DNA from 2 places in the Paracoccus aminophilus JCM 7686 genome. Region 2 is predicted to be linked to the other one. Evidence: riboswitches for the same ligand, from Rfam matches in the RefSeq annotation. Region 2 holds a riboswitch; the other holds the start of a gene.

Region 1 (3,203 bases), on a different replicon from region 2:
TCGCCTGTCTGGATCTGAAGGCCGAAGATGGTTTCACTCAGCGCGCATCCCAAGGCGGCGGCCACCGGGCTGGCCGGGCTCGTGCGCGTGGCGGTGAAAAGCCCCGCGAAAGGCAGGATCCGTCCGTCCGCCAGCTCGACATCGGCGAGGCCCGTCAGGCGCGCGATCGGGGTTTCCTCAAGCGTCACGCCACGGCGGGCGAGATCGGCGCGCTGATCGGCATCGGGCGAAAACCGGTCATTCGTCAGGAAGGTGATCTCGCCCCATTCCGGCAAAAGCTGGGCCTGATGGATCGACATCGGGCCGGTGGCAATGACGCCGATGCGGCCCTGATCGAGCTCGTAGCCGTGGCAATAGGGGCAATGGAAGACGCCCTTGCCCCACCGCGCGGCAAGGCCCTCGATCTCGGGAAGCTCATCGGAGACGCCGGTCGCGAGCAACAGTCGCCGCCCCGCAAACTGCTCGCCCGTCGTGGTCGTCACGCGGAAATCATCCTTGGCTCCGCTGACCTCTGCGGCGGTCGCTTCGACCCAGCTCAGCGTCGGATAGGCCCGCAATTGCGCGCGCGCCTCGGCCCAGATCCGCGCCGGATCGACGCCGTCCTGCCCGAGAAAGCCATGCGAGGCGCTGACGAAGCGATTGCGCCTTTGCCCGGCGTCGATCACCAGAACCTTGCGGCGGGCACGCAGAAGCTGCAGGGCCGCTGCCATTCCGGCGTAGCTGCCCCCGATCACGATCACATCTTGCATCTTTCACTCCTTGGCGGCGCGATACTCTTGATGGCGGCGCGCGAAATCCTCGGCCAGATCGGCCAATGTCACATGGGCGAAACGAGAGAGCAGCAGCGCCTCGGCCTCGGCGAAAGCGTGATCGAGCGCGGCATTCACGGTCTGCTCGACCAGACATTTGGGATGCTCGCTGTGATTGCCGATGGCAAAGATCGCGGGCTCGCCCAAAGCGGCATGAAGCTGGAGCAAGGTAACCTGCGCCAGATCCGCCGAGATCCGCCAACCGCCTGCATGACCGCGCTCGGCCGAGACCAGCCCGGCCTCGCGCAAAAGCCCCATGGTGCGGCGCACCACGACCGGATTGGCGCTCAGGCATTCGCCGAGCTTTTCAGAGGTCATCGGCCCGTCATGCTCGGCCATATGCAGCAAGGCGTGAAGGACGGCGGAGAGGCGGCTGTTCTGTTTCATGTAACTTCATATGTTACGATTCGCGCCGAAAGTCAAGGTGGGCGGGGTCTGAAAGGCGCGCCACCCCCAACCAAGGCCGTAACTCGGTTGAATGGTCTTGACAAAAACCGGGGTGACGGACCAAGGCTCGGGCAGCTTTGGTTCCGGGGCAGCCCCTCGGATTAAAAGGGAACTGCGGTGCGCCTATCAGGCAAATCCGCGGCTGCCCCCGCAACTGTAAGCGGCGAGCGACGGCCGACGATGTCACTGGGATGATCCCGGGAAGACCGGCCCGAGCGCTGACCCGCAAGCCAGGAGACCTGCCCAAGCCCTCACCCATTTCCGGCGCGGGGCGCGCATGGAAAGCGGCCTTCCGCAGCGGTGACCGTCACGGGTCTGCGCGGGGCAATCCTTTCCGCAGGCCGAACTGGGATCCGCAGGCGCCGCCTGCGTTGGAAAGGCATGGATATGGTCCGACTTCAGACCTCTTGGCTTGCAATTTCTGCGGTGCTGCTGCCGCTTGCCGTTATGGCACAAGACGTCACGCAGCCCGTTACTCCGGCCGTGGCGCAGGATGATGAGACCGCAGGTCGCGTCACGCTGGAGACGGTGGTGATCTCGGGCGGGCTCTCGCCGATTCCGGCCAATGCTTATGGGCGCGCCTATACGATCCTGACCGCCGATGAGATCGAGCGGCGCGGCATCCGCAGCGTGCAGGACGCTCTGCGCGATGTCCCGGGCGTGGCGGTCAGCTCGACCGGATCCAGCTTCACGCAGGTCCGCATTCGCGGCGCCGAGGCCAATCACACGCTGATCCTGATCGACGGCGTCCCCGCGACCGGCGGCAATGACGAATATATCCTGAGCGGGCTCGAGACCGCCAATATCGACCGGATCGAGATCCTGCGCGGGCCGCAATCGGTCTATTACGGCGCGAATGCCTCGGCGGGGGTGATCAATATCATCACGCGGCAGGGCCAGCCGGGCACGCATTATGGCGGCGCGGTCGAGGCCGGGAATGGCTATGCGGTCTCGGGCTGGTTCACCCAGCGCACAGAGCGCGGCGGGCTGGCCTTCACGGCGTCAAAGCGCGACGATCACGGCTATAATCAGGCTTTCACCGGCCATGAAAAAGACGGCATCGACCGCGCCACCCTTGGCCTGACCGGCGATTGGCAGGCGAGCGACGAGGTGAAGCTTGGCTTTACCTTGCGCCGCGCCAAAGAGAAATATGATTACGATTCAACAAATTACGCCGCCACCAGCTATATGGATTATCTGATCGACGATCCCAACCAGCACAGCACACGCAACGAGACTCTGGGCTCGATCTGGGGCGAATATGCGATGCTGGACGGGCGGGTGCTGCACCGGCTCGACTATCAGGACACGGTCTACAAGCAAAGCTCGAACGGCGGGCCCGAGACGCGGGGCCAGACCCGCGCGTTGAAATATCGCCTGAGCGCGAGCCTCGACGGCCAGCAGGTGGCCGAAGCGCGCCAGCTGGTGAATGTGATGGTCGAGCGGGTCAAGGATGACAACACCGCCGCCCCCGATTACCGCCGCGCCAACACGTCGGTGGCGCTCGAATATCGCGGCTTCTTCGACAACGGGCTCGATGTGCAGGCCGGGCTGCGCCACGATCGCTTCACGAGCTTTGACGATTTCACCAGCTGGAACCTCGCTTTGTCCTGGCAGGTGCCGAATGCGCCCTATCGGGTTCATGCCTCCGCCGGGCGCGGTCTGGTCAAGCCGTCCTATTACGAGCTTTTCGCCAATGACAGCTATACGCTCGGCAATCCGCACCTGAAGCCCGAGCGCAACACCGGCTTTGACATCGGCATCGAGGCCGAGCTGCTCGGCGGGCGCGGCACGGTTGATCTGACCTATTTCAACGAAAAGATGGATGACGAGATCACCTATGCCTATGGCGCGGCCCCCGATGGCAGCGGGCGGGCGAGCTATGTCAACCAACACGGCAAAAGCCCGCGCGAAGGCATCGAGCTGGCCGGACAGTTGCAGGCGACC
Region 2 (3,203 bases):
TGGTTGTTTTCCATAGATGGCACTCTAGGCCGCTGTGACGCAGGACGCATCTCGAAATCCGCGCAGATGAGAGGATCGTGCAAGGATTTGCGAGGATCAGCGTCGCGGGATCCGGCAGGGCCGCCCTATCTTTGTCTCACCCCGGCGGCACTCGGCCCCGGCGTGACCTCCGACAAGAAGGAATATCCCATGCGTTACCGCACTCTTGGCCCGAGCGGCCTTCTGGTTTCCGAACTCTGCCTCGGCACGATGACCTTTGGCGGCTCGGGGGGCATGTGGGGCCAGATCGGCCAGCTGCAACAAGACGAGGCCGATGCTCTGGTCAAGGCCGCTGTCGATGCGGGCATTAATTTCATCGACACCGCCAATGTCTATGCGGGCGGCGAGAGCGAGCGCATTCTCGGTCAATCCATCCGCAACCTTGGCATTCCGCGCGATGATCTGGTGATCGCGACTAAGGTCCTCGGCGTCATGGGCGAGGGTCCGAATGCGCGCGGCGCCTCGCGCGCCCATATCATGGCCGAGGCCAAGGCGAGCCTTGCGCGGCTGCAGATGGATCACATCGACCTCTATCAGATCCACGGCTTCGACCCGCTGACCCCGATCACCGAAACGCTCGAGGCGCTCGATACGCTCGTGCGGCAGGGCCATGTCCGCTACATCGGCCTGTCGAATTGGGCGGCCTGGCAGATCGTCAAGGCGGTTGGCATTGCCGAGGCGAGGAAGCTCGCGCCGATCCTGTCCTTGCAGGCCTATTACACGCTGGTCGGGCGCGATCTTGAGCGCGAGATCGTGCCGATGCTGCAATCCGAAGGCATTGGGCTGATGGTCTGGAGCCCGCTCGCCGGCGGCTTCCTGTCCGGCAAATACAGCGACGGCACCAGCTCGAACGAAGGCCGCCGCGCGAGCTTCGATTTCCCGCCAGTCGATCTGGAGCGCGGCGATGCCGCGATTGCCGTGATGCGCGAGATCGCGGCAGCCAAGGGCTGCACCGTGGCGCAGGTCGCTTTGGCCTGGCTGCTGCATCAGCCGGTGGTGACCAGCGTCATCGTCGGCGCCAAGCGGATCGACCAGTTGCAAGACAATATCCGCTCGACCGAAGTGACGCTCGACGCCGAGGATCTGGCCGCGCTCGACGCCGTGACCCGGCTGCCTGCGGAATATCCGGGCTGGATGCTCGAGCGCCAATCGCAATATCGCGCCTCCCATCTGCCGCAAAAAGGCTGACGCCCCTGCCGCGTCCCGCCCGATAAGCAGGCGGGGCGCGGCAGTCTTCAACCTTCGGGAAGCGACCCCGAGACGCCCCATTGGTCTTGAAACACAGCAGATCCGAGGGCGCGTCGCCTGTCCCAACCGCGCGCCTCGAGCTCGGGGCGATCGAAGAGGTCGCGCACCTTGCCCAGACACAGATAGGCAACCGGCGTGACATGATCGGGCAGGCCAAGGATGCGGCGCAGGTCGCTTTGGTGCAGGATGCTGACCCAGCCGACGCCGACCCCTTCGGCGCGCGCCGCAAGCCAGAGGTTCTGCACCGCGCAAACCGTCGAATAAAGATCCGTGTCATTGTCATGCGTGCGCCCCAGAACCACCGGGCCGCCGCGCCTGCGATCACAGGTCACGCAGATATTGAGCGGCGCTTCAAGAATGCCCTGCAACTTCAGCTTGCCATATTGCGCCTGACGCGGGCCCTCGAACAAGGCCTGCGCCTCGGCATTGGCGCGCTCGAATGCGGCACGGATCGCGGCGCGAACGCCTTTGTCCCGGATGAGAATGAAATTCCATGGCTGCGACAATCCGACCGAGGGCGCGGCATGGGCGGCGGCCAGAATCCGGGTCAGCACGCTGTCGCTGATCGCGTCCGGCAGGAACTCGCTGCGGACATCGCGCCGCTCATGGATGGCGCGGTAAACCGCGTCGCGTTCGGCCTCGGAGAATTCTCCGGCCGGTTTCAAAGCTTCTGGTCGCATGACATATCCCCTGCCTGACAGACCTGCAGCGCCGCCGCCGTCCGTGCGGAGACGCCCGTTTCGTCTGGCCGGTCTTCTGACTTGGCTTCGCTCCGCAGCGGCGCCTTCCCGGTTTGCACCAGTGGCCTTGCCGCCCAGTCCACCTCACAGCGTTGGGCACGTCACGGATTTCAACCGTGTTCCCGATTATCCACGTTGGTTTGCAACGGGCACCAGACGCGCGGCAGCTAATCTCAATTGCGCCCAAGGTGCAATGCTCCAGACTGTTTCGACCTTCTTCGGAACTTCGTCGTCCAGCATGATCACCTCCTTTTCTCGGGTGATCGCCGCATCACTAAGCCATTCATCTATTAAAACCTATGGTCTTTACACCGCTTACGCGACGACTGCCGCCCCGCGGGGCCGGTGTTTCTGGATCGGTTTCCATGACATGCGCCTTCGGATCGGGCGGGCCGTGGCCTGCCGCTCTGTTCGGGCCCTATTTATCTACTCGCTCCATATCCGGGATAAAGATGGCGGATCTGCGCAACAGATGGGACGAATTGGACCCGATGCTCGATCACTTTGGCGATGTGCTGGCCTTCGTTCGCCTGGCCGATACCGCAAGCTTCACTCAAGCCGCCGAAAAGCTCGACCTGACCCGCTCGGCGGTAGGCAAATGCATCACGCGGTTGGAAACGACCGTTGCCACAAGGCTGATCCGCCGCACCACGCGCAGCATCACCCTCACCGAAGAGGGGCGGCTTTTCGAGGGTCACGCCCTGCGCATCCTGTGCGAGGTGGATGATGCCGAGGTGACTTTGGCCGAGCGCAATCAAAGCCCGAAAGGCTGCCTGATCCCGGTCTTGCAAGAGCTCACGCGCGAGGAGGCGCCGATCTGCGCCGTCTATCCGATCCGCCGCCATGTCTCGTCCAAGGTGCGGCGCTTCATTGCGATGATCCCCGAGGCATGGCCCGGCCAAGCGCCATGGGACGCAGATGGCCATGCGCCAGCGACCGGCGCGATTGGCCTGATGGCTCAAGCTTAAATAGCCACTTCACACCCAAAGCGACAAATCGTTGAGATTAATTCAACCTTGGGTAACATTCATAGACTTCACAGTGGCTTAGGTCGGACATAGACTGCCTCGAAGTGACGATTCGAGTGAGGACTTGACCCCATGACCGTAAGGATTCCGCAATCTCAGGCATTTCGCTGCACTCGGGAAAACGGGGCGTCGAAATGGCCGGAACGCG

What was found. A riboswitch is a leader RNA that binds a small molecule or an ion and turns the genes downstream of it on or off. The one in region 2 is predicted to bind cobalamin.
Region 1: linked by a shared signal. The riboswitch ahead of JCM7686_RS22060 (TonB-dependent receptor plug domain-containing protein) and the one ahead of bluB (5,6-dimethylbenzimidazole synthase) in region 2 are both predicted to bind cobalamin.

Annotation. Positions count from the first base shown of each region.
Region 1 is NC_022044.1:152,315-155,517, reverse strand. Features, by position in the region: gene JCM7686_RS22070 (NAD(P)/FAD-dependent oxidoreductase) at 1-749, opposite strand, end outside; gene JCM7686_RS22065 (Rrf2 family transcriptional regulator) at 753-1,196, opposite strand; cobalamin riboswitch at 1,318-1,517, shown strand; gene JCM7686_RS22060 (TonB-dependent receptor plug domain-containing protein) at 1,644-3,203, shown strand, end outside.
Region 2 is NC_022041.1:1,420,375-1,423,577, reverse strand. Features, by position in the region: gene JCM7686_RS07090 (AraC family transcriptional regulator) at 1-14, opposite strand, end outside; gene JCM7686_RS07085 (aldo/keto reductase) at 190-1,227, shown strand; gene bluB (5,6-dimethylbenzimidazole synthase) at 1,275-1,967, opposite strand; cobalamin riboswitch at 2,017-2,199, opposite strand; gene JCM7686_RS23910 (LysR family transcriptional regulator) at 2,480-2,995, shown strand; gene JCM7686_RS07070 (GSCFA domain-containing protein) at 3,128-3,203, shown strand, end outside.